DNA from 4 places in the Streptomyces sp. NPDC053076 genome. Region 3 is predicted to be linked to each of the others. Evidence: riboswitches for the same ligand, from Rfam matches in the RefSeq annotation. Region 3 holds a riboswitch; each other region holds the start of a gene.
What was found. Region 3 has a riboswitch for thiamine pyrophosphate ahead of ACIGYR_RS17970 (thiamine ABC transporter substrate binding subunit). Riboswitches for the same ligand answer to the same signal wherever they lie in the genome.

Region 1 (7,645 bases), on a different contig from region 3:
CCAGCGCGCCGATCTCCCGCGCGCGGCGCAGCGAGTGCCTGAGCGACTCCACCGACCGCTCCACGGTCGCCTCGGTGTGCGAGCCGAAGTTGATCAGGTAGGGGGCGTGCACATACGCCGGGATCGACTCCTCGGCGCACGCCGCGCGGAACGCCTCGTCCTGCCGCGGGTTCCCGGCGGGCGTGGCCCAGCCGCGCGGGTTGGCGACGAAGACCTGCACGGTCTCCGCCTTCAGGTCGCGGGCGTAGGACAGCCCGACGGAGTGCAGGCCACCGGCCACGGGCACATGGCCGCCGACGGGATTGCGGGGGAGAGGAGACTGAACGGGACTCACCCGTTCAGGGTGTCATGTCCGCCCCCACGCCCGGACCACGGTCCCCGGTGAATCCGGTCACCGGATGGTGATCGTGATCGTCGACCCCTTGGGCGCCCTGTCGCCGCCCTCCACCGACTGCTTCTTCACGGTGTCGCCGAACAGCCCGAGCAGCCCGCGGTCCTCGTCCACATCGAAGCCCGCGCCTTCCAGGGCCTCGTGTGCGTCGTCCACGCTGTCCCCGACCACGTCCGGGACCTCGATCATCTCCGGGCCCTTGGACAGCGTCAGCGTCACCGTGTCGCCCTCGGCGGCCTGGCGTCCGTCGTCCGGGCTCTGCGCGGCGACCTTGCCCTTGTCGTACTCGGAGTTGACCCGCCCGGCGGCGATCCGGACCTTCAGCCCGGCGTCCGTCAGCTCTTCCTTCGCGCTGTCCAGGTCGTCACCGGTGACGTCCGGCACGTCGATCGGGCTGCCCTTGCTGACGACCAGCGCGATCGCCGAGCCCGCGTGCCGGTTGGTGCCCGCGTCCGGCGTCGTCCGGACCACCGAGCCCTTGGCGACGTCGTCGCTGAACTCGCGGGTGACCATGCCCGGCTCCAGGCCGTCCGCCTTCAGCCGTGCCCGCGCCTTCGTGAGAGGCTGCCCCTCCACGTTCGGCACGTTCACCGTCTCCGGTCCCAGCGACACGGTCAGCGTCACCGAGTCGTGGTCCCGGATGCGCGCGCCCGGCGCCGGATCGCTGCCGATCACCGTGCCCCGCTCGACGGTGTCGCTGTAGGCCCGCTTGACCTGGCCGACGTCGAGCCCGGCCGTCCTCAGCCGTTCCCTCGCCTGCGTCTCCGTCTTCGCCAGCAGCGGCGGCACCTTGGTGAACTGGCCGGAGTTGATGTACCAGACACCGGCGCCCACGCCGAACACCACCAGTACGGCCGCGATCAGGGCCATGACCGCGCGCGGGGGCCGCGCCGGGCGCCGGCGGGGCGGCACGGGCGGGCTCTGGAAGCGGGCGGTGCGGTCGATGCCGTCCCCGGGTGCCTGGGGCGCGTCCTCGTTCACGGACAGCGGCCGGGGCACGGTCAGGGCGCGCGGGATCACGCTCGTCCGGTCATCGGCGTTGTCGTGCCCGGCGGACAGCGCCTGCGGCGGCACCACGTCCAGCTGTTCCTCGGTCAGCGTCCGGCGGGCCTCGCGCACCTGGGCGAGCAGCGCCACGGCGTCGTGCGGCCGGCCGTCCGGGGTGCGCGCGGTGGCCGACGCGACCAGCGCGTCCAGCTCGTACGGCAGCTCGGGCACGAGCGCCGAGGGCGGCGGTACGTCCTCGTGGATGTGCTTGTAGAGCACCTGGGCCGCGGAGTCCCCGGAGTGCGGCTTCGCGCCCGTCAGCATCTCGTACAGGACCACACCGCACGCGTACACGTCGACCCGCGGGTCCGTGGTGCCCTGCTCGATCTGTTCGGGCGCGAGGTAGGAGACGGTCCCGAGCACGGCACCGGTCGTGCTGGTCACCGTGTCCACGGAGCGCACCAGCCCGAAGTCGGCGACCTTGACCCGGCCGTCGTCGCCTATGAGCACGTTCTCGGGCTTCATGTCGCGGTGCACGAACCCGGCCCGGTGCGCGGCACCGAGCGCGGCGAGCACCGGCTCCAGGATGTCCAGCGCGGCCCGCGGCTGCACGGCACCGCGCTCGCGCAGCACGTCCCGCAGGGTGCAGCCGGCGATGTACTCCATGGCCAGGTAGACGTACGACCCGTCGGTGCCCTGGTCGAAGACCTGCACCACGTTGGGGTGGTCGAGCCGGGCGACGGACTTCGCCTCCCGGATGAACCGTTCGACGAAGGCTCCGTCGGACGCGAGCGTCGGGTGCATCACCTTCAGCGCGAGAACGCGGTCCAGGCGGGTGTCCAGGGCCCGGTAGACCGTGGCCATCCCACCGGCCGCGATCCGCGCGTCCACGCGATACCGGCCGTCGAGCAGCTGCCCGACGAGGGGGTCCTGAAGGGTCGTATCCACGAGAGGCGAGTCTACGAGCCACGACCGACACGGCCGCCCCGCCCACCGGCATCGGAGCGGGACTGAAGCCGACCTGTGACGCTTCCCACGCATGCCCGCGGCGACGCCGAGCCCCCGACCTGCGACGCCCCACGCCCCGCGGCCACCACCGACGAACACGTGACCTACGCCGCACCCCGCCTCCCAGCCACCGGACGCGGACCCACCGACCTGTGACGCCCCAGCGGTCCGCGCACCCAGGCCCTCAGCCGGCCCGACGCGGAGCAGCCGACTCGTGCCGCCCCGGAGGCGCCGAGGCTGTGACGCATCCGCGGTCCGCGTCTCACAGCCACCTGGTGGCGGAGGCGCCGGCCTGCGACGCACCCGCGATCCGCGGCCGCCGACGGTGGAGGCGCCGCACCGGAAGGCCGGCCTTCCGGTCGGCGGTGACGGGCGGTGCGCGGGTGGGAGAGCCCGGACGGGACCACCACTGCGGTCAGAACGCGGGCCGCTCCGGATCCAGCACGGCCAGGCCCTCCGCAGGAGACGACGCCTGCGCGAGATACCGCCGCGGAATCCGCCCGGCCAGCCGAGCCAACCGGCCCCCCTCCACCGCATGCCTCATCGCCGCGGCCATCCGCTCCGGCTCCTGCGCCCGCGTCACCGCCGACGCCAGCATCACCCCCGCGCACCCCAGCTCCATGGCCAGCGCCACGTCGGACGCCGTACCCGCCCCCGCGTCCAGGATCACCGGCACGCGCGCGTGCTCCACGATCAGCTGGAAGTTGTGCGGATTGCGGATGCCGAGCCCGGAGCCGATCGGCGACCCGAGCGGCATGACCGCCGCACATCCGACGTCCTCCAGCTTGCGCGCGAGGACGGGATCGTCGTTGGTGTAGGGCAGCACCGTGAACCCGTCGTCGACCAGCGTCTCCGCCGCCTCCAGCGTCTCCACCGGGTCCGGCAGCAGCGTCCGCTCGTCGGCGATGACCTCCAGCTTGACCAGGTCCGTACCCAGCGCCTCCCGGGCCAGCCGGGCGGTCAGCACGGCCTCGCCCGCGGTGAAACAGCCCGCCGTGTTCGGCAGCACCCGGATGCCGAGCTTCTCCAGCACCGACAGCACCGAGCCGTGCACGGAGGGGTCCACCCGGCGCATGGCCACCGTCGTCAGTTCCGTACCGGAGGCGACCAGCGCCCGCTCCAGCACCTCCAGGCTGGGCGCCCCGCCCGTACCCATGATCAGCCGGGACGAGAAGGTCAGCCCACCGAGGACCAGGGGATCGTCAGCCATGGCTCAGCCTCCCTGCACAGCGGTGAGGACTTCGACGCGGTCGCCCTCGGCGAGGGCGGTCGTCGCCCACTGCGCGCGTGGGACGACGGTCTCGTTGACGGCGGCGGCCACCCCGCGCGGCGCCGCGGTGAGGTTCTGGACCAGGGCGTCCAGCACCGTGCCGGCGGCGACCTGACGGGGCTCGCCGTTGACGGAGATGGTGACGGAGAGGTTCATACGGGCTGCTCCAGTTGTTCCATGGCCGCGGCGCCGAACCGCCGCGGGGTGAAGGCGCGCGCCTCCTCGGGCAGTCCACCGGTCACCAGGGCATGCGCCAGCACGTCCCCGGTGACCGGGGTGAGCAGCACGCCGTTGCGGTAGTGCCCGGTGGCCAGCAGCAGCCCGGCCAGGCCCGACGGACCGAGCAGCGGCGCGTTGTCGGGGGAGCCGGGGCGCAGCCCGGCCCGGGTCTCGGTGAGCGGCAGCTCGGTGATGCCGGGCACCAGCTCGTGGGCGTCCCGCAGCAGCTCGTACACGCCCCCGGCCGTGACCGTCGTGTCCCAGCCCAGCTCCTCGCTGGTGGCGCCGACGACGAGTTCGCCGTTCTCCCGGGGCACCAGATAGACATGGCCGCCGCGCACCACGGCCCGCACGGTCCGGCTCAGGAACGGCGCGTACCGGCGCGGCACGGTCAGCCGCAGCACCTGCCCCTTGACCGGCCGCACCGGCGGCAGCAGCTCCTCCGGCACGCCCGCGAGGCGCCCGCTCAGGCTCCCGGCGGCGAGCACCACCTGCTGCGCGCGCAGTGCGGTGCCGTCCTCCGTGGTGATCCCGACAGCCCGGTCCCGTGCCACGTCCAGCCGCTCCGCCAGGACGCGGTGGAAGACCACCCCGGCCCGCTCGCACGCGGCCACCAGGGCCGCCGCCAGCCGGCGCGGGTCGATCTGGTGGTCGCCGTCGACCCGCAGCCCGCCGCGCACCCCCGGCGCGAGCATCGGCTCCAGCCGCCGGCACTCCCGCCCCGACAGCCACTCCGACTCCAGGCCCGAGCGCTGCTGGAGCGCGTGCAGTTCGCGCAGGTGGGCGCGGTCGTCGGCGTCCAGCGCGACGGCGAGGGTGCCACAGCGGCGATAGCCGAGGTCGTGGCCGGTCAGTTCGGTCAGCTCGGCCGCGAACGCCGGGTAGCGGCGGGCCGACTCCAGGTTCAGGGCGAGCAGGGTCTCCTCGCCGTAGTGCAGCTCGGTGACCGCGGCCAGCATCCCGGCCGCCACCTGTGCGGCCCCGCCCCCCGGACCGGGGTCCACCACGGCCGTGGCGAGCCCGCGCTGCGCCGCCCGCCAGGCCGTGACCAGACCGATGATTCCGCCCCCGATGACGAGGACGTCGGACGTACGTGACGACATGGGCGTCCAGCCCCTCCCTTCGCCGGCATGACCCGGATCAGGTTCGTACGGTCGGAGGCCGCCAGCCTCCCTCTCAGCCCGGTGCGTCCGGGCTCCCGCGAGTGCTTGTACGGTGGCCACCCTAGCCCGCGGTCCTCGTCACTCGTAAGGGAGCCCCGCTTCATGGCCCGGTCGCTCGACGCACTGACCTTCGCCCCTGTGTCCGACCAGGCCCCAGGTCAGGTGGGTACCCGCACCCGGTTCGCCTACCACGAGAGGGACGGCGAGATCTGGGCCGAGTACGCGGGCGGTGACGTCGTACGCGGCCACCTCGTCGGCACCCGGCAGGGAGACCGGCTGGACTTCCGGTACGTGCAGCTCAGGACCGATGGGACGACCGCCTCGGGGCACTGCGTGTCCACGGTCGTGGAGCTGCCGGACGGACGGGTGCGGCTGGAGGAGACCTGGGAGTGGGAGTCCCGGCCGGGCTCCGGCACGAGCGTTGTGGAGCAGGTCACCGAGCAAGCCCCCTGACTGACGGTTCGTCATGTGTCTAAGGTGATCGGGTGAGCGAGCAGACAGCGGAAGAGAGCACGTCACAGGGGCGGCGCGCGGTCGTCGTCGGCGCGGGCATGGCCGGGGTGCAGACCGCGGTCGCCCTGCGGGAACAGGGCTTCCGGGGCCGGGTGACCGTCATCGGCGCCGAACCGCACCAGCCGTACGACCGGCCGCCGCTGTCGAAGGCCGTGCTGCTCGGCAAGGCCGAGGGCTCCGCGTTCGACGTGGACTTCGAGGCCCTCGGCGTCGAGCTGCGGCTCGGCTGCGAGGTGCAGGGCCTCAGGCCCGCCGCGTACGAGCTGGACACCGAGACGGGTCCGGTGCCGTACGACGTCCTGGTCCTCGCCACCGGAGCCGAACCGATCACGCTGCCCGGCACCGAGGGCGTACCCGGGGTGCATCTGCTGCGCACCCTGGACGACGCCGAACGGCTGCGGCCCGTGCTCGCGCGGCAGCACGACATCGTGGTGGTGGGCGCCGGCTGGATCGGCGCCGAGTTCGCCACCGCCGCCCGCGAGGCCGGCTGCGCGGTGACCGTGGTGGAGGCCGCCGACCACCCGCTGGCCGGCGCCCTGCCCGCCGAGGTCGCCGCGCCCATGACCGCCTGGTACGCCGACAGAGGCACGGAGCTGCGCACCCACGCGCGCGTGGAGCGCGTCGAGCCGGGCGCGGTGGTGCTCGCCGACGGCACCCGGCTGCCCGCGGGCGCCGTCGTCGTCGGCATCGGGGCCCGCCCCGCCACCGGCTGGCTGGCGGGCTCCGGCATCGCCCTGGGCGCGCACGGCGAGATCCTCACCGACGCCCGGCTGCGCACCTCCCTCGCGGACGTGTACGCCGTCGGCGACTGCGCGTCCTTCCCCTCGGCCCGCTACGGCGAACGGCTGCTCGTCCACCACTGGGACAACGCCCTGCAGGGCCCGCGCACGGTCGCCGCGAACATCCTCGGCGAGACCCCGGCGGTCTACGACCCGGTGCCGTACTTCTGGTCCGAGCAGTTCGGCCGGTTCGTGCAGCACGCCGGCCACCATGCCGCGGCCGACCGCATGGTGTGGCGCGGTGATCCGGCGGGCCCCGCCTGGACGGTGTGCTGGCTGCGCGAGGGTCGCCTGGTGGCCCTGCTGGCCGTCGGCCGGCCGCGTGATCTGGCCCAGGGCCGCCGCCTGATCGAGGCGGGCCGGCACATGGACTCCGAGGCTCTGTCCGACCCCGCCCGCCCCCTGAAGGACGCGACGGCCGACTAGCGCGTCCTCCCAGGTGGACCCGCCTGACTTCCGACTGTCGGTGGGGGATGGCAGGCTTGTCCCCGTGACCGAGATTGACGCAAAAATCGATGCTCTCGTCCCCGCCTGGCTCACCCTCCCCGACATCGCCGAACAGCTCGGCGTCGAGGTGACGCGCGTCCGGCAGCTGGTCAAGGAGGGCCAGCTCATCGCCGTACGCCGAGGTGAGAACAAGGCGCTGCACGTCCCCGCCGACTTCATCGACGGGGACAAGGTCGTCAAGGGCCTGTCCGGGACCCTGACGCTCCTGCGGGACGACGGCTTCACGGACGAAGAGATGATCGAGTGGCTCTTCACCCCCGACCCGACCCTGCCCGGCACCCCCGCGCAGGCCCTGAGCGAGAATCGCGGCACGGAGGTGAAGCGCCGCGCCCAGGCGCTCGCCGTCTGAGGCCGACCGCATCAGGGGGTGGCGTACGGGCCCCGAGCCCGTACGCCACCCGCCGAACCACCAGGCACACCGACCACGGGGGGACCCACGCATGTCCGACACCGCCCGCGCCGCGCTGGCCGACGCCCGCCTGTACCTCTGCACGGACGCCCGCAAGCGCCAGGGCGACCTGCCCGCGTTCCTGGACGCGGTCCTGGCCGGCGGGGTCGACATCGTGCAGCTGCGGGACAAGGGCATGGAGGCGGCCGAGGAACTGGAGCACCTGCGGGTGTTCGCCGACGCCTGTGCCCGGCACGGCAAGCTGCTCGCGGTCAACGACCGGGCCGACGTCGCCCATGCCGCCCGCGCCGACGTGCTGCACCTCGGCCAGGGCGACCTGCCGGTCCCCGCGGCCCGCGGGATCCTCGGTGACGGGGTCCTGATCGGCCGCTCCACGCACGCCGGGGCCGAGGCCACCGC
Region 2 (7,645 bases), on a different contig from region 3:
CGGAAGTTGGCTGCGCCTGCTCGACCAGCCCGAGTTCGTCCCGCCCACCCGCTGACCCCATCGCCTCCGAAAGTTCGCAAGGACGGAGGGCTGTTGAGTGGGATCTTGAGGGGCCATGGGGTCAGCAATGGCCCCTCAAGTCAAGATAGTCGCGATTCCAGGGGCCGTTCCAGCAGGGCCCTTGCTGGTCAGCCGAGCCGGGATCCGGGCGTCAGGCCGGTACAGGAGGCGGCTTGCGGGGGCTCCCCGCCGTCCTCCGCGCCGCTGTGCTGAGGACGCGGCCTTCCGCGTAGTGCATCCCGACGGAGAACAGCTCCTGGTACGGGACGGCGGCAACGGCTGGATACGGCGGCAGCCGATGCATCCAGCCAATACCTGTCTGATCTGTGTCTTGGGTGCCTTGTGGTGGCTGGATCTCCGCGTGTGAGCGTGGCAGCGCCCGGGAAAATCGGGTGCTGCGTCAAGGACGGCCCCGCCAGGATGAGGATCGTGACCGGTGAGACGCGCGTGGGGAGCTGGCAGGACGTGGGGGAAGCGGGGCGCCCGCTTGCCTTGGTCACGGGGGCGGGACGTTCGGCGGGGATCGCGGCGGCCGTGGTACTGACTCTGGCCCGGGCCGGGTGGGACGTGGCCTTCACGTACTGGACTCCGTACGACGCACGGATGCAGTGGGGCATGGAGCCGGGTGCGCCCGAAGAACTGCAGAAGAAGGTGGCGTCTCTTGGAGCAAGGGAGCGATGGACCGGATCACGCTGGCCGGCGCCCGGGAAGTCGCCCACCTGGGAGTGACCTGCAACGGGATCAATCCCGGACCGACGGACACCGGGTGGATGACTGAGGGGCAGAAGGCGGACATGATCCGCTTCACGCCCCTGGGACGCATCGGAGTGCCGCAGGACTGCGCGAATCTCGTCTCGTTTCTCTGCTCCGCAGAGGGCGGATGGATCAACGCCCAGCTTCTCCAGAGCAACGGCGGCATGGGTTAGCCAAGCGCATGGCGATGACTCAAGGGCGCTTCCGGCTGGCGACGTCGGCTGCGTAGGCGCCTCAGTCTATGTCTCGATGAGTTCGGCCCGCTGAACCTCATGCCTCATCCCGGGCGGTGATGGGCCACGCGCGGAGGGCGGCATAAAAGCCCCGCCCTGGAGCCCCTGCCCGTCGGCGGGCTGTATGTCCCGCAGCGGCCGGCCAAACCAGGTCCTGATCTGCTCCAGGTGCCCGGCGTCCCCACGGATCGTGCCGCCCGCCAGGCCCACCGAGGCCCGCGCGAGGGCGAACCCGGACAGCACGTCGGTCTCCAACCGCTCCAGATCCTTCGCCGACGCGGGCGCCCGGTGCTCACGCAGGTCCCGTACGACTGCCGGCGCCGCTGACCCGAGCGCCCTCGCCTTCGGTCCGACTGCGGATCGCTCGGACGAAGTGAGACGCCTCATGAATTCCGAGGTCAGGTCACAGAGTCGCAGAGCACTCGAAGGAGTAGGAACCCCTGGCCCCTGGCCCCTGACCACGGGGTTGGGGACTCGGCAGGGCTCAGGAGAACTCACGGGATGTCGCACACGTCTGATCCTTGACGGGCCGTACGTCGCCGGTGTGCCGAGGCGCGGTCAGGCATGGCGCCGTACGCGCAACGGTGTGTAGACGAGCAGGGCCGCGAGGAATGCCACGGGGTAGGCGAGGTCGGCGCCGTGCAGGGCATGGGCGACCGGGCCCACGTACAGGCTGGTGCTCATGAACGGCACCGCAACGGCGAAACCGACGAAGAACGCCGTGAGAGCCGGCCACCACGGCTGTGGCTGCGCTTCCTCCGTCGTCAGGACGACCGGGCGGCCGCCGCGCGCCCGCGCGCGGGCCGTCCAGTCGACGATCACGATCGCGACGAACGCGGGGATCCAGTAGCCGACGAACAGCAGCACGTTCTGGAAGCGGGCGGTGGTGTCGGCGGCGTGCATCCACAGCACGAGCGGGAAACCGAGCACCGCGGCGAACGCGGCGGCGACCGGCCGCGGCAGCCGCACGCCGACGGTCTGCAGTGCCAGCGACCCGCTGTAGTCGTTCATGGCGTTGCTGCACAGCGCCGCGAGTGCGACCGCGAGGAGTCCGAACGCGCCGAGCGCGCCGCCGCCGAGCAGCCGGTCCACACCACGGGCGGTCTGGTCGGTGAACTGCGAGGCGCCCCACAGGCCGAGTGCCTGCACCGCGACGAAGGACACGCCGACACCGAGCAGGGTGCACCAGAACATGTGCGGACGGGACGCCGTCCGTGGCAGGTAGCGGCTGAAGTCGCTGGCGTAGGGGGCCCACGAGAGGGCGAGACTCAAAGCGATGGTGCAGGTCAGCACGAACGCGCCCGCCCGGTCGGCGCCCTGCACGGTCGCGGTCGTCGTGGGCTGGGTGCTGTGCACGAGCTTCACCGCCAGCGCGGCGAGCGCGGCGGCGAGTGCGAAGGTCATCACCGTCTGCAGGCGGTGGATCGCCTCGTACCCGATCACACCCAGCGCTCCCTGGGCCGCCAGCATCACCAGGGCACCCAGCCAGAAGGGCCAGTCGAACAGTTGGGCCAGCGCGTCCCCGCCGAACAGGCCGATCAGCGCGTCCCAGGCGATGGACGACAGCCACTGCAGGGCGCCCGGCAGGGCGACGGCCCGTCCGAAGGCCAGCTTTGCCAGCGGCAGTTGGCCCGCCCCGGTCTGGCTGCCCCAGGTCCCCAGGTAGGCCGTGGGCACCGCACCGAGCAGAGTGCCGAGCACCACGGCGAGCAGCGCGGTGGCGAAGTCCAGGCCGAGGACCGCCCCGACGGTGCCGGTGAACACGCCGGTCATCGTCAGGTTGGGGGCGAACCATACGGTGAACAGCCGCCGGGGGCTGCCGTAGCGGGCGTCCTCGGGCACCGGCGTGATGCCGCGCGCTTCCACTCGCAGATCGCCGGGGGCCGTCGGCATCCGGCCGTCGAAGACTCGCCGCGCCTCGGCGTCGGCCGTCTCTTCATGGGCATACGGCAACGACATATGACATCCCTCCGCCAGTCCTAACTGGTTCAGGTTCAACGGGTGTGATCTCAGCCCCCGTGCGGGGGCACCCCGTGTCCAGGTACACCGGCCAGAATAGCCCGGTCCGGTGGCCGGTTCCGGCCAGGGGAAGGTGGTGCGGAACCGGGAGGTGGTGCGGAACCGGGAGGTGGTGCGGAACGGCGAGGTGGTGCGGAACGGCGAGGTCGTGTGGAACGGCGAGGTGGTGCGGAACGGCGAGGTCGTGTGGAACGGGCGAGGTCGTGTGGACGGCGTGATCGCGAACGCGGCACCGCCGTGGCGGCCTGTGCGGGGATCAGCCGGCGGTGGCGCCTGTCCGGGGATCAGCCGGCCGTGGCGGGCCGTCCGAGAGACGGCCCGCCGGACGTAGAGGTGCCACGGCGCTGCGCACGGTTGTCACCGCGAGGCGGTGGCCCGGGCGGCCTGCTCGATCACGTGGGTGACGGCGTCCGGGTGGGAGACGGCCATGGCGTGGGAGGAGCTGACCTCGGTGACGTGTGCCCTCGGTGACGTGTGCCCCGGCCCGCTCGGCCATGTGTCGTTCGGCGGCAGGGGGGATCGTACGGTCGTTGCGTGCGGCGGCGTACCACGAGGGCAGGTTGGAAAGGCCGTCTATACCAGTCCAGTGAGAGCAGGCGGGGCCAGGAAAGTCCAGGTCAGGGCGTAGAGGATGGGTGGCGTCGAACCAGTTCGCGACATATTGGTGAGACGCGAAGGCAAGAGAGACAACGGTCCACGGGGCCGTGTCTCTCGGCTTCTGCCTCTCGTCTCGGCGGTGGATGAGTCATCCGCTGCCTGCCGGGAGTCCGGCGGGGTGGACGCTCACACGTGGGTCCGTAGGGGCTCCAGCCGTGCATGAACGGCTTGAGGTCCTCGGCGCGAGGCTCGGGGATTTCCGGGAGCAACGGTGAACCGTTGAGCGGATTCAGGCGTTGCACGTAGCTCTCGGCCCACGAGATCCATGCCTGGGCTTCCTCCCTGGCCGGCCCGGGCGGCAGACCCTGCATGAAGCCGGAGTGCGCTGACGTACTCGACGAGGTCCGCTGCACGCTGCCACGCCGCGTGCTGTGCTGCGAGGTGGCGCACGTGGTGTGCCTCTGCGTATTCGGTCGTGCCTGACGCTTGGCGGCTTCCCATCGAAGGCGCCTTTGCTGTGCTTCCTCCCGGTCAGCCAGACGCCTGCGTTCGGCTGCCTGTCCGCGGAGACCGACCTCCTGCACGATTTCGGCGAGCTGGTCCTCAAGAGGCGTTCGGCCGTGTCGGCCCACTCGCCGCCCCGGTGTGGCAGCCCGCCACTCAGACGGATCCTCAGGCGGTCAGCGGGTGAGTAGTCGTGGCGAGGGATCCGGACCCTGGAGTGCTTCCGCGTATCTGCGAGTTCCCTCTGCGTGGGGACGTGTCAGACCCGGTCCTGTTCCTGCAGGACGCGAAGGGATAGCTGCCGTGGTCGAGGAAATGCCGGCCGGCGGTCGTGAGTGTCGCGGGCCAATGTCTTTTCCCCTGAAGACCTTGACCAGTCCTCGGCTCTGTAACGCCTGGCAGCTGAGCTTGTGCGCCTCCCCCTGCCGTATACCCACAGGGCAGCCTTGCCCGACCCACCGCAGCACCTGCAGTCGACGCTCGTTCAACTGACGCGGCGCCTGAACCCCCAACTGTGCGAACGCCAGCATTTTCACAGCTGAGCCCTCGCGACGTGGACGGATGAGCGCAGATGTGCACGGAAGTCATGGGGATGGCCAACTGTTGCGGTCCTGCTTTTCAGTCGCCAAGCCGATGCTGGGAGAGCGTTGTTACCACCGGTCGCAAGCTGCTGACCAGTGCATCGGCCACTGTGTTCAGGTCACGTTCAGGTCCGTCTGAGCCTCGGGCAACTCCCGTACCGGAAGCACCAAAACTCTGGCAAAGAGGTCTGGGACAACCGCCGGTCACCGTGCCATGGTGCCTGCCATGTCGACTGTTCACCTCACTCACAACAGGCACGCGGGCCACATGCGTCACGCGGCGAGCAAGGTGCCGGAGGTGACCGTCTACTTCTGGATCATCAAGGTGCTGACGACCGGTATGGGCGAGACGGCCTCGGACTGGTTGGCCCACCTGCTCGGCCCGATCCCCGCGGTCGGCCTCGGCGGCATCGCCCTGGTGGCTGCTGTGGCGGTGCAGTTCGCCGTCCGACGGTATGTGGCCTGGGTCTACTGGACGGCGATCGTCATGGTCAGCGTGTTCGGCACGATGGCCGCCGACGTCCTGCACCTCGGCCTCGGGGTGCCGTACACGCTCTCGACCCCGTTCTTCATGGGCGCGCTCGCCGCCGTCTTCGCTCTTTGGTACCGCGTCGAGCGCACCCTGTCCATCCACAGCATCCATACCCGGCGCCGCGAGACCTTCTACTGGGCCGCCGTGCTGGCCACGTTCGCGCTGGGCACCGCCGCGGGCGACCTCACCGCCACGATCGGCCTCGGCTATCTGGGCTCCGCCGTCCTGTACGCCGCCGCGATCGCCGTTCCGGCCGTCGCTCACCGGTGGGGGACCCTGAACGCGGTGGCCGCGTTCTGGACCGCGTACGTCATCACCCGCCCGCTCGGCGCCTCTGTCGCCGACTGGATGGCGGCCGGCCACGGCAGGGGCGGACTCGGCTTGGGCCTGGGGCCGGTCACGCTGTCCTGGACGGTGGCCATCCTCGGCTTCGTGGGCTTTCTGGCTGTCTCACGCAAGGACGTTCGGCACGACGTCACACCGTGACACGCCGGTAGCGCCGAGCGGCGCCACCATCACCCGGCAGGCAGGCTGACTACGAACCGTGCCCCCGGGGTGTGTCCGGGGTCGTACGTCACCTCGCCGCCGGCGGAGCGGGCCAGGCGTCGCGCCAGCGGCAGTCCCAGGCCCGCTCCGCCGTGTCCGTCGCCGGGGTCCGCGCGCTGACCGGGCTGGAAGAGCTGTCCGGAGAACGGAAGTGGTACGCCGGGCCCGTCGTCGATCACTTCGACGCGTACGCCGTCGGGCGCGCGGTACGCACGGACGGCGACCTTGGTGCGGGCGTAGCGGCAGGCGTTGGTCAGGAGGGGGCTGATGATGCGTTCGAGGAGGGCGGATGGGACTCCGGCCTCCACCTGTGGGCCGTCGGCGGTGACCGTCAAGTGGCCTGGCACCTCCGGCAGTTCGGTGAGTCTTCGGAGGGCGGGCAACACCTCGGCGGTGCCCGGCGCGGTGAGTGTCCCCCCGCGGGCGTCGTCCAGGAGGGTGTCGCAGATGGTGCGCATGGACTGGGCTGCTTCCGCGATGACCTTGTGGGTCGCGTGGGTCTGGCCGGCGGTGCGGGGGCGGGTCTGCCACCAGTCGAGTTCGGCGATGATCCGGCTCAGGGGCGTACGCAGTTCGTGCGAGAGTTCCCCGGTGAGCTGGCGCTCGTGGCGCAGGAGGGTGCGGATGCGGTTCAGTATGGCGTCCAGCGACGTGCCGAGGCGGGCGAGTTCGACGGGGTGCCGCATGCTGCCGAAGCGCTCTTCGGAGGCCACGGCGCTCCACTGGGTGGCCTGGTCGGTCATCGTGCGGACCGGGCGCAGCGCGCGGCCTACCGCCAGCCGCGTCAGGGCATAGGTGCAGGCGAGCATCACGACGTCCAGCGCGAGTGACCCCATGAGCAGGGTGTCGGCCGAACTCCGGTAGGGGGAGAGGTCGAGCGCGGTGACCACCAGAGCCCCGCTCCCGTCAGCGGACACCGGCTGGGAGCACAGCCTGAGGGGGCCGTCGACGTCGGCGGTGACGCACCGCCGCCCGCCGCGCTCGGCGAGGGCGTCGGCGACGCGGGTCAGGGAGCCGGCGTTCGGCGGCTCTTCCAGCAGGCGTCGGCCTGCGTAGATCCAGACGTTGGTGTCGAGGAGGGCGTCGTGGGAGGTCTCCAGGACGCGTACCGTCCTGCGGCTGGTGTCGATGGTCGTCGCAACGGCTGCGGCGCGGGTGCGCAGTTCGTCGTCCGCCTGGTGCTGGAGGCGATGCTGGGCCACGGCGTTGAAGGCGACGGTGAGGACCAGCATCAGCAGCGCGGCCGTGGTGAGAGCCACCAAGGACAGCCGGCCGCGCAAAGTGCGCGGTGCCAGACGGTGAAGGAAGGCGGTCACGGCGGCCCGCAGCCGGCGGCGGATTCCGCTCATGACAGGCGGTGGCCGACCCCGCGGGCCGTGCCGATCGTCCGGTCGCTGCCGGCCTCGCGCAACTTGCGGCGCAACCGGGTCAGGTACTGGTCGAGGGTGTTGTCGTGTACTTGGGCGCCCTCGGGCCAGCCCGCCCGGACCAGCTCGCGGCGGGGCACGATGTCGCCGGAAGCCGCCATGAGCGCGGCCAGGAGACGGAACTCGGTCGGTGACAGATCGACTCGGGTGCCTCGGACGCTGACCACGTGCCGGACGGCGTCCAGTGCCAGGTCTCCTGCTGTGCAGGCGGGCGGCGGTGCGGCCCGTTTGAGGGCTGCCCGTAGACGGGCCGCGAGTTCGGCGAGGTGGAAGGGCTTGGGCAGGTAGTCGTCGCCTCCGGCGGAGAACCCGGACAGCCGGTCGCTCAGCCGGTGGTGGGCGGTCAGGAAGATGACGGGGGAGAGGAATCCGTTCGCGCGCATCGCCTGGCAC
Region 3 (7,645 bases):
GTTCAACAAGATCGTGGCCGACTACTACGGCGCCCTGACGCCGATCAACCAGCTGGCCTCGTTCTCCGTGCCGGAGCCGCGCATGGCGGTCGTGACCCCGTTCGACAAGAGCGCACTGCGCAACATCGAGCAGGCGATCCGCGACTCCGACCTGGGCGTCAACCCCAGCAACGACGGCAACATCATCCGTGTGGTGTTCCCCGAGCTGACGGAGGAGCGCCGCCGCGACTACATCAAGGTCGCCAAGGCCAAGGCCGAGGACGCGCGCGTGTCCATCCGCTCCGTGCGCCGCAAGGCCAAGGAAGCCCTCGACAAGCTCGTCAAGGACGGCGAGGTCGGCGAGGACGAGGGCCGCCGTGCGGAGAAGGAGCTCGACGACACCACGCACAAGTACGTCGCTCAGGTGGACGAGCTTCTGAAGCACAAGGAAGCGGAGCTGCTCGAAGTCTGATGAGCGACTCTTCCTGGGGAGCGCCGCCGACGGGTCGGACCGGCTACTGGGGGCCCACCGAGGGTGGGCCTGTCCAGGGGGCTGCCCCGGCGGGTCCCGCGTACGATGCGCCTGAGGCGCAGCAGACTCGCCCCATGCCCCTCGTGCCCGACGTGCCCGGCGTACCCGCGTACGGCGGAGACCAGGACGACGACCGGAGGGCCGCCCGGACGGGCGGCCCCCTGTTCCGAGATGAGACGTTCCAGGTCCGGGAACTCCCGGCCGAGACCCAGAACCCGGAGCACCCGGAGCCCATGCCCGACGTCCCGCAGACGCCGCCGGCGCCGCAGAAGAAGAGCGCGGGCCGTGACCTGAGCGCGGCCATAGGGGTCGGGGTCGGGCTCGGTGTGCTGATCGTCGCGTCCCTGTTCATCGTCAAGGCCGTGTTCGTCGGCGTCATAGCGGTCGCCGTCGTCGTCGGGCTGTGGGAGCTGACCAGCAGGCTCCAGGAGCGCCAGGGCATCAAGGCACCGCTCGTGCCGCTCGCGGTCGGCGGAGCGGCGATGGTCGTCGCCGGCTATGTGCGCGGCGCCGAGGGCGCGTGGGTCGCCATGGCCCTCACCGCCCTGGCCGTTCTGGTGTGGCGTATGACGGAACCACCCGAGGGCTACCTCAAGGACGTCACGGCCGGCGTCTTCGCGGCGTTCTACGTGCCGTTCCTCGCCACGTTCGTCGCGCTGATGCTCACCGCCGACGACGGTCCCTGGCGGGTGCTGATCTTCCTGCTGCTGACGGTCGTCAGCGACACCGGCGCCTACGCGGTCGGCTGGCGCTTCGGCAAGCACAAGCTCGCCCCGCGCATCAGCCCCGGCAAGACCCGCGAGGGCCTGGCGGGCGCGGTGCTGTTCGCGATGGTCGCGGGCGCGCTGTGCATGCAGTTTCTGATCGACGACGGCGCCTGGTGGCAGGGCCTGCTGCTGGGCCTCGCGGTCGCGGCCAGCGCCACACTGGGTGACCTCGGTGAATCCATGATCAAGCGGGACCTGGGCATCAAGGACATGGGCACCTTGCTCCCCGGTCACGGAGGCATCATGGACCGCCTGGACTCACTCCTGCCCACGGCACCGGTGGTCTGGCTGCTGATGGTCGTGTTCGTCGGCAGCAGCTGAGGCCGGGCCGCGGTCCGGCCGCCGGTGGTGCCACGCCGGGGCAGCGGTACAGGGGCCGTCACCGGCTCCGCGTGAGCCGCTCGGCGTATGTCTTCCGGGCCCCCGTCCTGAGCACAGGGCGGGGGCCCGTCGCCGTGTCGCGCGCCGAGGTGAGCCGCACCCGGATGCCGCAGCATGAATCGGCGGCCGGGGCCGGCTCGCGGCAGACTCCCTCAGAGGACGGCGTCCCACCGTCACCGCGACCCCGACCCCGACCCCGACCCCGACCGCGACCGCGACCGCGACCGCCCCCGCCACTGCGACCGCCCCCGCGACCGCGACCGCCCCCGCCACTGCGACCGCCCCCGTCACCGCGACCGTCACCGCGACCCCGACCGCCCCCGCCACTGCGACCGCCCCCCGCCCCCGCCGCCGCCCCCGCCACCCGGCGACGCAGCACGGAGTGTGCCCGATGCCCCTCGACCCCGCACCCGCCCGCCCCTCGCTCGACCCGGCCCCGATGGGCAGGGCCGTCGGTCCGCCCGTACCGCCGGTCAGGTTCTGGCCCGTCGACGACCTGCCCGCGCTCGACCCCGATCCGTTCCTGGACGAGCTGCTGCGCGACGAGCCCGTCACCCGGATCGCACTGCCGCACGGCCAGGGGTGGGCCTGGCTGGTCACGCGGTACGAGGACGTCCGCTTCGTCACCTCCGATCCGCGCTTCTCCCGGGCACAGGTCGCCGGCCGCGAGGTCACCACCATGCGGCCGGTGCCGGTGGCCTCGCAGACGGCCGGGGTGCAGTACGTCGACCCGCCCCGGCACACCTTGCTGCGCCGGGTCGTCGCCCGCGCGTTCACCGGCGGGAGCATGCGGCGCCTGCGACCGCTCGCCGAGCGCAGGGCCGCCGAGCTGCTCGCCGGGATGGCACGCGCCGGCGCCCCCGCCGACCTTGTGGAACACCTGCACGGTCCCTTCCCGATCGCGGTGCTCCGCGACTTCCTGGGCGTGGCGGAGAAGGACTGGCACCACTGGGCCACGACGGGCGAGGCCCTGCTGTCCTCGGGCGCCGCGTCCAAGGAGCGCGCCCGGGAGGCCGCCGGGGCCACCCGTGCCCGGATCGCCGAGCTGCTCCGGAGCCGTCGCGACGACCCCCGCGAGGATCTGGCCGGAGTGCTGGCGCAGGCCGCCGCCACGGGCGAGATCACCGAGGACGAGGCGATCTCGCTGGCCATCGCCGTCCAGGTCAGCGGCGGTCACGCGGTCCGCAACAACAGCGGTTCGATGATGTACGCGCTGCTCACCCACCCCGAGCACCTGGACCGGCTGCGCCGCGAGCCGGACCTGCTGCCCCGGGCGGTGGAGGAGCTGTTCCGCTACGTCCCGCACCGCAACGGCGTCGGCATTCCCCGGGTCGCCACCGAGGACGTCGAGGTCCGGGGCCGGCTGATCCGGGCCGGTGACGTGGTCTACAACGCCTATGTCGCCGCCAACCGCGATCCCGGGACGTTCCCCGACCCCGGCGCCCTGGACTTCGACCGCGAGGGCGCCCCGCACGTCGCCTTCGGCCACGGACCGCACCACTGCCTGGCCGCCGCCATGGCCCGCATGGAGGCCGAGGTCATGATCGCCTCCGTCCTGTCCCGCTTCCCCGGCATCCGGCTGGCCGTGCTCCCCGAGGAGGTCGAGTTCCAGCGCCAGGGCCTGATCCGCGGACCGAAGACCCTGCCGGTGACCTGGTGAGAAAAGCCCCCGGGCGCGCCACCGACGACGAACGCCGAACGAGGCCCGTACTCGCCCCGCAGGTCACCCAAGTGGATCTGCGACACTGGTAACGCTATGCCTAAGCCCGGAGAACTCACTTTCGTCGCGCCGCGCGGAGCCAAGAAGCCGCCGCGGCATCTCGCCGACCTCACGCCCGCCGAGCGCAAGGACGCGGTGGCCGAGATCGGTGAGAAGCCGTTCCGTGCCAAGCAGCTCGCGCAGCACTACTTCGCGCGGTACGCGCACGACCCGGAGCAGTGGACCGACATCCCCGCCGGTTCGCGAGCCAAGCTCCAGGAAGCCCTGTTCCCGGAGTTGATGACCGTCGTCCGGCATCTGTCCACCGACCAGGGGACCACCCGGAAGACGCTGTGGCGGCTGTTCGACGGGACCCTCGTCGAGTCCGTGCTGATGCGGTACCCGGACCGGGTGACCATGTGCATCAGCTCGCAGGCCGGATGCGGGATGAACTGCCCGTTCTGTGCCACCGGGCAGGCGGGTCTGGACCGGAACCTGTCCACCGCCGAGATCGTCCACCAGATCGTGGACGGGATGCGGGCCCTGCGCGACGGAGAGGTGCCGGGCGGCCCGGCACGGCTGTCCAACATCGTCTTCATGGGGATGGGCGAGCCGCTCGCCAACTACAACCGGGTGGTCAACGCCATCCGGGCGCTCACCGACCCCGCCCCGGACGGCCTCGGGCTGTCGCAGCGCGGGATCACCGTCTCGACCGTCGGGCTGGTGCCGGCCATCCACCGGTTCGCCGACGAGGGCTTCAAGTGCCGGCTCGCGATCTCCCTGCACGCCCCCGACGACGAGCTGCGCGACACCCTCGTCCCCGTGAACACACGGTGGAAGGTGCGCGAGGTGCTGGACGCCGGGTTCGAGTACACCGAGAAGTCGGGCCGCCGGCTGTCGATCGAGTACGCGCTGATCCGGGACATCAACGACCAGGCGTGGCGCGGCGACCGGCTCGGCCGGCTGCTCAAGGGCAAGCCCGTGCACGTCAACCTCATCCCGCTGAACCCCACGCCGGGGTCGAAGTGGACCGCGTCGCGGCCGGAGGACGAGAAGGCGTTCGTCGAGGCGATCGCCGCGCACGGGGTACCCGTCACGGTCCGCGACACCCGTGGCCAGGAGATCGACGGAGCCTGTGGCCAGCTCGCGGCCACCGAGCGGTAATCTGGCCACGTCCACACATCTTCATATTCCGACAGGGGAGCGCCACAGCGCTGAGAGTGCGGCAACCGGGCCGCAGACCCTCTGAACCTCGCCCAGGTCATTCTGGGTAGGAAGTTCGGTCATCACTCAAGCTGTTGCGCCCTGCCCGGGTCCCCTCGGGGACTCCGGGCAGGGCCGCGTCTCTTCCTGGCCCACCCCAGGAGGACATCCAGTGCACAACAAGACCCTCGTGGCCGTGGCGGCGGGGCTCGGCCTGCTCGCCGTGCCCGCGCTGACCGGGTGCGGCTCGTCCGACGGCAAGGGCTCCTCGGACCCCAGGACCGTGACCCTGGTCAGCCACAACTCGTGGGCCGTCTCCAAGAACGTGCTCAAGGACTTCGAGAAGCGGACCGGCTACCACGTCAGGGTCCTCGAGGACGGCGACGCCGGGCAGGCCGTCAACAAGGCGATCCTGACCAAGGGCAACCCGCAGGGCGACGTCTTCTTCGGCGTCGACAACACCCTGCTGTCGCGGGCGCTCGACAACGGTCTCTTCCAGCCGTACACGGCCAAGGGCCTCGACACGGTGGGCGCCGCCTACCAGCTCGACAAGGACAAGCACCGGGTCACGCCCGTCGACTACGGCGACATCTGCGTCAACTACGACAAGGCGTACTTCAGCGAGCACAAGCTGACCCCGCCGCGGACCTTCGCCGACCTCGCCGAGCCCCGGTACAAGAACCTCCTCGTCACCGAGAACGCGGCCACCTCCTCGCCGGGGCTCGGTTTCCTGCTCGGCAGCGCCGCCAGTTACGGCGACGAAGGCTGGCAGGACTACTGGAAGAAGCTCAAGGCCAACGGCGTCAAGGTCGTCGACGGCTGGGACCAGGCGTACTACCAGGAGTTCTCCGGCTCCTCCGAGGGCAGGAAGGCGGGCGGCGACCGGCCGCTCGTGGTGTCGTACGCCTCCTCCCCGCCCGCCGAGGTCATCTACGCCAAGAAGCGGCCCGGCACCGCCCCGACGGGGGTGGCGACCGGCACCTGCTTCCGGCAGACCGAGTTCGCCGGGGTGCTCAGCGACGCCGGGAACCCCAAGGGCGCCAAGGCGTTCGTCGACTTCCTGATCTCCCGGCAATTCCAGGAGGACATGCCGCTGAACATGTACGTCTACCCGGTGGTGCGGGGCGCGAAGGTGCCCGCCGAGTTCACCGAGTACGGTCCGGCCGCCGAGCATCCCGAGACCATGGCGCCCGGCGAGATCGCCGCCAACCGCGACCAGTGGGTCAAGTCGTGGACCTCGCTCGTACTGAAGTAGCCGCCCGCACGAGGGACCTGCGCGGGAGCGCGGCACGGCTCGGGCTGATGGCCCTGCCCGTCGCGTTCTTCGCGCTGTTCTTCGCCTGGCCCGTGGCCGCGATCGTCGCGCGCGGGCTGAAGGTGGACGGCGCCTGGCGGTTCGGGCGGATCGCGGACGTCGTCACGCAGCCGGACATCCGGCACGTGCTGTGGTTCACCACCTGGCAGGCGCTCGCCTCCACCGCCCTCACCCTGCTGCTGGCGCTGCCCGCCGCCCATGTCTTCGCCCGGCTCGACTTCCCCGGCAAGCAGGTGCTGAGGGCCGTCGTCACGGTTCCGTTCGTGCTGCCGACCGTCGTCGCCGGCAGCGCGTTCCTCGCCCTTGTCGGGCATGGCGGGCTGCTCGACGAACTGTGGGGCGTACGGCTGGACACCACGGTGTGGGCCATCCTGCTGGCCCACGTCTTCTTCAACTACGCGGTGGTCGTCCGCACGGTCGGCGGGTTGTGGGCCCAGCTCGATCCCCGGCAGGAGGAGGCCGCGCGGATGCTGGGCGCTTCCCCGCTGCGGGCCTGGCGCAAGGTCACCCTGCCCGCGCTCGCACCCGCCGTGGCCGCCGCCGCGCTGATGGTGTTCCTGTTCACCTTCACCTCCTTCGGTGTCGTGCAGATCCTCGGCGGCCCCACCTTCTCCACCCTCGAAGTGGAGATCTACCGGCAGACATCCGATGTCTTCGATCTGTCCGCGGCCGCCGTCCTCACCCTCGTCCAGTTCGTGGCCGTCGGCGCCATCCTCGCCGTGCACGCCTGGACGGTACGGCGACGGGAGACCGCCCTCCGGCTCGTCGACCCGAAGGTGACCGCCCGCCGCCCGCGCGGGGCCCGCCAGTGGGCGCTGCTCGCCGGAGTCCTCGGCACCATCACCCTGCTCCTGGTGCTGCCGCTCGGCGTCCTCGTCCGGCGCTCTCTGGACGCGGACGGCTTCGGCTACTACCGGGCGCTGACCGACTCCGACGGCGGTACGTTCCTGGTGGCGCCCGTGCACGCCGTGTGGACCTCGCTGGAGTACGCCGTCGCCGCCACCGCCATCGCCGTGGTGATCGGAGGTCTCGCCGCCGCCGCGCTGGCCCGCCGGGATGCGGGACGGCTGGTGCGGGGCTTCGACGCGCTGCTGATGCTGCCGCTCGGCGTCTCCGCCGTGACCGTCGGCTTCGGCTTCCTGATCGCACTCGACAAGCCGCCGCTGGACCTGCGCCAGTCCTGGATCCTGGTGCCGCTCGCCCAGGCGCTGGTCGGTGCCCCCTTCGTCGTACGGACCATGCTGCCCGTGCTGCGGGCGGTGGACGCCCGGCTCAAGGAGGCGGCGGCCGTGCTCGGGGCCTCGCCCTGGCGGGTGTGGCGGGAGGTCGATCTGCCGCTGGTGCGGCGGGCGCTGCTGGTCGCGGCCGGGTTCGCGTTCGCCGTGTCGCTCGGCGAGTTCGGGGCGACCGTGTTCATCGCCCGGCCCGACAACCCGACCCTCCCGGTCGCCGTGGCCCGGTTGCTGAGCCGCCCCGGCGACCTCAACTACGGCCAGGCGATGGCCCTTTCGACCATTCTGATGGTGGTGTGCGCCGCCGCGCTGCTCATTCTGGAGCGACTGCGCACGGACCGGACGGGGGAGTTCTGATGCTGCTGAGTCTGGACGGCGCGACCGTGCGCTTCGGCGGCCGGGCCGTTCTCGACGCGGTCGGCCTCGAGGTCGCCGAGCACGAGGTGGTGTGCGTGCTCGGGCCCAGCGGCAGCGGCAAGTCGACGCTGCTGCGGGCGGTCGCCGGACTGCAGCGGCTGGACTCCGGGCGGGTGTTGC
Region 4 (7,645 bases), on a different contig from region 3:
CCACCTCGCCGACGCCGGCGCCCGCCGCATCGGCCTGCTCACGGGCACGTCGACGGACACGTACACCCACCTGTCGACCACCGCCTACCTGCGCTGGTGCGACAGGGTCGGCCAGGATCCGGTCTACGAGGCGTACCCGGCGCACGACCCGTGCGCCGGTGCCGTCGCCGCCGACCGGCTGCTCGCGCGCCCGGACCGGCCCGACGCCGTCTATGGACTGTTCGACCCCAACGGCACCGACCTGCTCGCCGCCGCCCGCCGCTACGGCCTCCGCGTCCCCGACGACCTGCTGCTGGTGTGCTGCAGCGAGTCCACCGTGTACGCCAGCACCGAGCCGGCCGTCACGACGCTCTCGCTGAAGCCGCGCCGCATCGGCACCGCCGTCGTCCAGCTCCTCATCGACGCCATCGAGGGCGTCGAGTCCGACCAGCCGGTCGAGCAGGTGATACCGACCGAGCTGATCGTGCGCACCTCTTCGCAGCGGCGGCCACCGCGCACGACCGTCAGCCCGCCGCGGACACCGGACGACAAGTAGCTCCCCGTGCCGCACCGGCCGGTGCGGGGCCCGGCCGGCGCGGCACGGGGTCGGCCGGGCGAGGGCCCGTTCGGTCGACAGCTGGTCGAACATCTGCCCAAACGGGGCGAAAGCCGCAGTGAACTGGAGTCTTGTTCCGATTCACTACCCCTGGGTCATCACACGGCGCGACGCGCATTCCTATGATGGGCCCACGACACCGCGGACCGCTGCGACCAGGCAGTCCGAAGCGGTGCAGATGCGGCGCGATGGTGGAGGGGTCTGATGACTCAGGGGGCCGGTCAGGGACCCGAGACGGAGCGGACGGCGACGCTGCGCGACTTCCGGGTACCCGCGTACGTCCACGAGACCGGCCCGTACGTCCGCAGCACCCACCCCGGCGACGCCCTCCCGGCCGCCGACGAGGCGTATCCCGAGGGCTACACCCCCACCCAGCGCGACCTGCCCGTCATCAACCGCGGTGACACCGTGCAGGTCCCCGTCGAGCCGGCCCCCGCCGCCCCGGCCCCGCAGTCCACGGCCGGGCCCGGGCCGCTCTACGTCGTCGGTGACGTCCACGGCTATCTGGACGAGCTGGTGGCCGCCCTGCAGGAGCAGGGCCTGGTCGACGCCGCGGGCCGGTGGTGCGCCGGCACCACCCGGCTGTGGTTCCTCGGCGACTTCACCGACCGCGGCCCGGACGGCATCGGCGTCATCGACCTGGTCATGCGGCTGTCCGCCGAGGCCGCGGCGGCGGGCGGCTACTGCAAGGCCCTCATGGGCAACCACGAGCTGCTGCTGCTCGGCGCCAAGCGGTTCGGCGACACGCCCGTCAACTCGGGCGCGGGCACCGCCACCTTCCAGGCGGCCTGGCTGCTCAACGGCGGCCAGAAGACCGACATGGACCGCCTCCAGGACCACCACCTGCAGTGGATGGCCCGCCTCGACGCCGTCGAGATGGTCGACGGCTATCTGCTCATTCACTCCGACACCACCGCCTACCTCGACTACGGCGACTCTATCGAGGCGGTCAACGACACCGTCCGCGAGGCTCTGACCCGCAATGACGCCGACGAGGTCTGGGACCTGTTCCGCAAGTTCACCAAGCGCTTCTCCTTCCGCGACGAGGGCGGCGCCGAGGCCGTGCGTTCCCTCCTCGATACGTACGGCGGCACCCGGGTCGTTCACGGACACAGCCCCATTCCCTACCTCCTCGGCGAGGTCGGCTCCGAGGACGACGAAGAGAGCACCGACCCGGTCGTCGAGGGCCCGCACGTCTACGCCGACGGGCTCGCCATCGCCATGGACGGCGGAGTGACCATGGCCGGAAAGCTGCTGGTCCAACAACTTCCTCTGGATAACTGACGGTTTGCCGGGCAGACGTCTCCCGGGCTGCGTTCACGCAGGCCGGAACGCAATTTCCGGCAATCCCCTGTCACCGCGCGCCGTCACGGCTCTACCATCGGCTTATCCGTAGCAGGCTCCCCTCCGTTTCTGCCCGACGGCTCGCCGACGTGCGAGCCAAGCCCTACGGAGCATCGGGGGATGCACATGAACAGCGTTCCGCAGCATCTGCAGAGCGAGGACCGCCAGGAATTCGAGCGGCTCCTCGATGAGGCGCTGCGCTCCGCACCACAGCGACCGGAACTGGCCGCTGTCGGACAGCGGCTCAACCCCGAACAACTGCGCACCATGGCGCTCAACGCCTCCGCCCTGATCACCGCAGCCGCGGCGACCGAGTACCAGTACTACGTCGAGATCCGTGACGGACTGCGCCACCCGGCGCTCTCCACTTCGGCGACCATCACCAACTCGGAGGTCCCGGAGTCCGGTTCGGCCGACACCGGTCTCGTCACCGCCCTCGGGGAAGCCGCCGAGAGCACCGGCGCGGGCGCCATCGCGGTCATCGCCGTCCTGGCTCCCGTCCTCTCCGGAACCGCGGCGGCGATCTTCCTGCTCGTCGGCTACATCCTGAAGGTGCTGGACCCCGGGCACACCCTCGCCCGGACCCTGCTCACCACCGGCTGGGTGTTCGGCGTCATGACCGCGGCGGCGATCCTCGTCGCCGCCGTCGGACTGCTGCTCACCGCCCTGCGCAACAGCAGCACGGCGGACGCCCGGGCCCGGGAGACGGCGAACGAAGAGCTGTCCAGAGCCAGAGATGCCTGGCGGGACGCTCTGCTGGAGCGCGGCATCCTGCCCTTCCTCCGGGAGGCACTGGCCGAGCCCGGCACAGCCGTCGTGCGCCCTACGGCCCCGCCCGCCCCGACCGGCCGCATACCGCGACTGGGTTACGACCGGCCCGGCTTCAGCAGCCCCGACAACGGGACCGCGTCCGACCGGCCGAGCTTCACCAGCCCCGACTACACGAGCCCGGACTTCGGCGGCCCGGAGCACCGGCCCGAGTGACCCGGCCGCGCGCCGAGCAGCCTGGCCGCGTCACCGGCGCACGAGGTGAGCCGACCGCACAGGACGTACGCGCGTCCTGCGGCCCCCAGCGGCCAACCGGTGTGGTGCCACCACCCCGGCCGGCCGCGAGCCGCGGCCCAGTGCCTCACCAGCCGCCGCCATCGGAGCCGACGGCTGTACGGCGAGTTCACCGCATGCGGGTTCAGTCGGCGATCGGCAGATACACCCGGTTGCCGGCAGCCGCGAACTCCTCCGACTTCTGGGCCATGCCCGCCTCGATCTCGGTCCGGCTGCCACCGTGCTCACGCCGGATGTCCTGCGAGATCTTCATGCTGCAGAACTTCGGGCCGCACATCGAGCAGAAGTGGGCCGTCTTGGCGGGCTCGGCCGGCAGCGTCTCGTCGTGGAACTCCCGTGCCGTGTCCGGGTCCAGGGCGAGGTTGAACTGGTCCTCCCACCGGAACTCGAAGCGGGCGTCGGACAATGCGTCGTCCCACTCCTGCGCACCGGGGTGCCCCTTGGCGAGGTCCGCCGCATGCGCGGCGATCTTGTAGGTGATGACGCCCGTCTTGACGTCGTCCCGGTTGGGCAGGCCCAGGTGCTCCTTGGGCGTGACGTAGCAGAGCATCGCCGTGCCCCACCAGGCGATCATCGCGGCACCGATGCCGGAGGTGATGTGGTCGTACGCCGGCGCGATGTCCGTGGTCAGCGGGCCGAGCGTATAGAACGGAGCTTCATCACAGATCTCCTGCTGAAGGTCGATGTTCTCCTTGATCTTGTGCATCGGGACGTGACCGGGGCCCTCGATCATCGTCTGTACGTGGAAACGCTTGGCGATCTGGTTGAGTTCCCCGAGCGTGCGCAGTTCCGCGAACTGCGCCTCGTCGTTGGCGTCCGCGATCGATCCCGGCCGCAGGCCGTCGCCCAGCGAGTACGTGACGTCGTAGGCGGCGAGGATCTCGCACAGTTCTTCGAAGTTCTCGTACAGGAACGATTCCTTGTGGTGCGCCAGGCACCACGCGGCCATGATCGAGCCGCCGCGCGAGACGATGCCCGTCTTGCGGTTGGCGGTGAGCGGGACGTACGGCAGCCGGACGCCCGCGTGGACGGTCATGTAGTCCACGCCCTGCTCGGCCTGTTCGATGACGGTGTCCTTGTAGATCTCCCAGGTCAGTTCCTCGGCCTTGCCGTCGACCTTCTCCAGGGCCTGGTAGAGCGGCACCGTGCCGATCGGGACGGGGGAGTTGCGCAGCACCCACTCACGGGTGGTGTGGATGTTGCGGCCGGTGGACAGGTCCATGACCGTGTCGGCGCCCCAGCGGGTCGCCCAGGTCATCTTCTCGACCTCCTCCTCGATGGAGGACGTCACCGCGGAGTTGCCGATGTTGGCGTTGACCTTCACCAGGAACCGCTTGCCGATGATCATCGGCTCGATCTCCGGGTGGTTGACGTTGGCCGGCAGCACGGCCCGTCCCGCCGCGATCTCCTCGCGGACCACCTCGGGCGAAACGTTCTCCCGGAGGGCCACGAACTCCATCTCCGGGGTGATCTCGCCCCTGCGGGCGTACGCGAGCTGCGTCACCGCCTGGCCGCTGCGTCCCCGGCGCGGCTGGCGCGGGCGACCGGGGAAGACCGCGTCCAGGTTCCGCAGCCCGCCGCGCGGTGAGGTGTGCTTGATCCCGTCGTCCTCGGGACGGACCGGACGGCCCGCGTACTCCTCGGTGTCGCCACGGGCAATGATCCAGTTCTCCCGCAGCGGCGACAGGCCCCTGCGGACGTCCGTGTCGACGGATGGATCGGTGTACGGGCCTGACGTGTCGTACAGCGTGACCGACTGCCCGTTGGTGAGGTGCACCTGACGGACCGGCACCCGCAGGTCGGAGCGTGAGCCCCCGACGTATGCCTTGTGCCAGCCGATGGACTTCCCGGCCTCCTGGGGCTTCCCGTCCTGAGCGGAGGCAGGCGTGCGTGCGTCCTTGTTGGTCATGAGACCTACTCCCTACGCCGGCATTACCCGGTAACAGGTTCGGCGGTCGACGCAGCGGTTTCCGTATGTCGACGTTTCCTGTGGAACAGCGCTCGTTCCACGTGAAACATCGCGTCTACGGAGGTCAGCGCCCTCTCAGCCCGGTGCTCCGAGCTCCCGCGTGTGCAAAGGTGCCTCCACGCTAGCGTCATGTGTGGCGCGCTGAACAGTGGGCCCCCACCGTTCTTGGGATGATCGGGCGGTGACCAGGATGGAGCAGCACCCACACCAGCCGCCCGAGGCGCCCCGCCGAGACGGCTCGGAACAGGGCATCGGGCACGGCCACCGTGCCCAGCGGGGCGGCGACAACGGCGGTCCCGGGCACAACCACAGCCACAGCCACAGCCACAGCCACGGTCCCGCCGCTCCCGTCTCCCGGCACCTGCGCAAGGTCATCGCCGCGATCCTGGTCCCTTTCACCGCGGCGGCCCTGGTCGGCCTCGTGGTGCTCTGGCCCGGACAAGCCCCCTCGCACAAGCGCACCGGCGTCGGCTTCGACCGGCAGACCCAGCAGGCCACGGTCAGCCAGGTCGTCGAGGTCAGCTGCAAGTCGGTGAACGCCTCCGGCGTACCCCCGACCGGCGACACCTCCACCGCCGAGGGCACCTCGGCGCAGCAGCAGGCCGACGGCACCTGCAAGAAGGCGACCGTCCGCGTCGACACCGGCAAGGACAAGGGCCGTACGTTCACCGAGATCGTGCAACCGGACCAGACGCGGCAACTGCACGAGGGCGAGAAGGTCGTGGTCGCCTATGAGCCCTCGGCGCCGAAGGAACTGCAGTACTCGGTGACCGACGTGAACCGGAAGTTCCCGATGGCACTGCTCGCGGGGATCTTCGCGGTGGCCGTCGTCGTGGTGGGCCGGCTGCGCGGCGTCATGGCCCTGGTCGCCCTGGCCGTGAGCTTCCTGGTGCTGACGTTCTTCATCCTGCCGGCGATCCTGGAGGGGGCCAATCCGCTGCTGGTGGCGGTGGTCGGGTCCAGCGCCATCATGCTGATCGCCCTGTACATGTGCCACGGTCTGTCGGCCCGTACGTCGGTGGCGGTGCTCGGCACGCTGATCTCCCTCTCGCTGATCGGTGTGCTCGGCTCTCTGTTCATCGGCTGGGCCGCGCTGACCGGAAACACGGACGACAACACCGGCCTCATCCACGGCCTGTATCCGTCGATCGACATGAGCGGTGTGCTGCTGGCCGGGGTCATCATCGGTTCGCTCGGCGTCCTGGACGACGTGACGGTGACCCAGACGTCGGCCGTCTGGGAGCTGCACGAGGCCAACCCGTCGATGGGCTGGCGCGGGCTGTACCGGGCGGGCATCCGTATCGGCCGCGACCACATCGCGTCCGTGGTCAACACCCTGGTGCTCGCCTATGCGGGTGCGGCACTGCCGTTGCTGCTGCTCTTCTCGATCGCGCAGAGCAGCGTCGGGACCGTGGCCAACAGTGAGTTGGTGGCCGAGGAGATCGTGCGCACGCTGGTGGGCTCGATCGGCCTGGTCGCCTCGGTCCCGGTCACCACGGCGCTGGCCGCGCTGGTCGTCTCGGCCGACCGTGCCGGCCCGGATGCCACGGCACCCGCCGGGGCCCAGCCCGCGCCGGCGCGCGGCGGCCGGGGCCGGCGCCGGAAGCGGTGAGTACGGCGGCGGTGGACGGCGCTCCCTGAAGAAGCGTTCCTGCACAGTTCCCGGATGCATGGTGGAGCGCCTGCAGCCCTGCTGTAACGCCTCAGCCGGCGCTCTGTTCCTCGGCCAGGATGCGGTCCAGAGCCTCGTCGAGATCAGCGTCGAAGTCGGCCAGCGCACCCTCCTGACCGAGCGGCACGAGCTTGTCCGTGCGGTCGAGGAACGCCACGAGTGGCGGCGCCGACGAACGGAACAGGGCCTTCTCACCGCCCACCTGAAGCCTGATCAGTACCTCGCCCAGCACCTCGGAATCGGCGGGGGCGATGCGCACATCCCCCTCCCCGCACGGACGGCCGACCCCGTCGATCAGCAGTTCCCGCCCGAAGGCCCAGGTCACCGGGGCGTCGCCGGGGAGATGAAAGGTGAGCCGCACGGCATACGGATCGCGGGTCTCATAGCGCAACTCCACCGGGATGCGGAAGGAGAGCTCCTCCGACACGAGAAAGCTCATCATGACTTCTGCCTGTACGGACTCGCGCATCGCCTACCCCGTCATATGACGTCGACTGGCCGGGATTGATCCCTCTGACCGTGGTCAAATCTTGCTGAACGTGCACAGCAGATCACAAGGAGTAAGTTTTCAGATACTGATAGAGAAGGTGAGCGACCCCAGATGCCGCCCGATCTCCCCCTGCAGCCGACGGGCCGCGGGCAGCAGCCGTTCGGCCTGGTGGGCGGGGAGCGAGATGGCCACGGTGGCCGCGGTGGTGCCGACCGTGATCGGGACCGCCGCGCAGACCGTCCCGACCGCGTACTCCTGACGCTCCACCACCGGCTCCATCCGCCGCGTCCGGGCCAGCCGGCGCAGCAGTGCGTCGTTGTCCCGCACCGTGTACGGCGTGACGGGCCGCACGGGGTACCGGGCGAGATGGTCGCGTCGCGCGTCCTCGTCCAGCTGGGAGAGCAGACACTGGCCGATCGCGTGCGCGTGGCCGGTCTCGCGGAAGTCCGCCCACTCCTGGACCGCGGGTGCCTGAAGGGAGTCGGAGACGCACATGACCTCGATCTCACCGTC

Region 1: another riboswitch for thiamine pyrophosphate. It lies ahead of thiO (glycine oxidase ThiO); the one in region 3 lies ahead of ACIGYR_RS17970 (thiamine ABC transporter substrate binding subunit).
Region 2: another riboswitch for thiamine pyrophosphate. It lies ahead of ACIGYR_RS38330 (purine-cytosine permease family protein); the one in region 3 lies ahead of ACIGYR_RS17970 (thiamine ABC transporter substrate binding subunit).
Region 4: another riboswitch for thiamine pyrophosphate. It lies ahead of thiC (phosphomethylpyrimidine synthase ThiC); the one in region 3 lies ahead of ACIGYR_RS17970 (thiamine ABC transporter substrate binding subunit).

What each region holds. Positions count from the first base shown of each region.
Region 1 covers NZ_JBITZL010000002.1:1,028,280-1,035,924, forward strand. Annotated here, with positions in the region: gene ACIGYR_RS11880 (deoxyribonuclease IV) at 1-334, opposite strand, end outside; gene pknB (Stk1 family PASTA domain-containing Ser/Thr kinase) at 392-2,326, opposite strand; gene ACIGYR_RS11890 (thiazole synthase) at 2,802-3,596, opposite strand; gene thiS (sulfur carrier protein ThiS) at 3,600-3,812, opposite strand; gene thiO (glycine oxidase ThiO) at 3,809-4,978, opposite strand; TPP riboswitch at 4,976-5,087, opposite strand; gene ACIGYR_RS11905 (hypothetical protein) at 5,141-5,491, shown strand; gene ACIGYR_RS11910 (NAD(P)/FAD-dependent oxidoreductase) at 5,524-6,756, shown strand; gene ACIGYR_RS11915 (Rv2175c family DNA-binding protein) at 6,821-7,186, shown strand; gene thiE (thiamine phosphate synthase) at 7,278-7,645, shown strand, end outside.
Region 2 covers NZ_JBITZL010000019.1:1,830-9,474, forward strand. Annotated here, with positions in the region: gene ACIGYR_RS38315 (YybH family protein) at 1-55, shown strand, start outside; gene ACIGYR_RS38320 (SDR family oxidoreductase) at 738-986, shown strand; gene ACIGYR_RS38325 (hypothetical protein) at 1,053-1,301, opposite strand; gene ACIGYR_RS38330 (purine-cytosine permease family protein) at 1,605-3,005, opposite strand; TPP riboswitch at 2,995-3,090, opposite strand; gene ACIGYR_RS38335 (hypothetical protein) at 4,974-5,765, shown strand; gene ACIGYR_RS38340 (sensor histidine kinase) at 5,795-7,174, opposite strand; gene ACIGYR_RS38345 (response regulator transcription factor) at 7,171-7,645, opposite strand, start outside.
Region 3 covers NZ_JBITZL010000004.1:113,470-121,114, reverse strand. Annotated here, with positions in the region: gene frr (ribosome recycling factor) at 1-451, shown strand, start outside; gene ACIGYR_RS17985 (phosphatidate cytidylyltransferase) at 451-1,599, shown strand; gene ACIGYR_RS17980 (cytochrome P450) at 2,051-3,319, shown strand; gene rlmN (23S rRNA (adenine(2503)-C(2))-methyltransferase RlmN) at 3,416-4,522, shown strand; TPP riboswitch at 4,546-4,653, shown strand; gene ACIGYR_RS17970 (thiamine ABC transporter substrate binding subunit) at 4,734-5,816, shown strand; gene ACIGYR_RS17965 (ABC transporter permease) at 5,864-7,465, shown strand; gene ACIGYR_RS17960 (ABC transporter ATP-binding protein) at 7,465-7,645, shown strand, end outside.
Region 4 covers NZ_JBITZL010000007.1:219,575-227,219, forward strand. Annotated here, with positions in the region: gene ACIGYR_RS27320 (LacI family DNA-binding transcriptional regulator) at 1-535, shown strand, start outside; gene ACIGYR_RS27325 (metallophosphoesterase) at 800-1,879, shown strand; gene ACIGYR_RS27330 (hypothetical protein) at 2,060-2,923, shown strand; gene thiC (phosphomethylpyrimidine synthase ThiC) at 3,126-4,910, opposite strand; TPP riboswitch at 4,903-5,080, opposite strand; gene ACIGYR_RS27340 (YibE/F family protein) at 5,161-6,582, shown strand; gene ACIGYR_RS27345 (SsgA family sporulation/cell division regulator) at 6,674-7,111, opposite strand; gene ACIGYR_RS27350 (IclR family transcriptional regulator) at 7,211-7,645, opposite strand, start outside.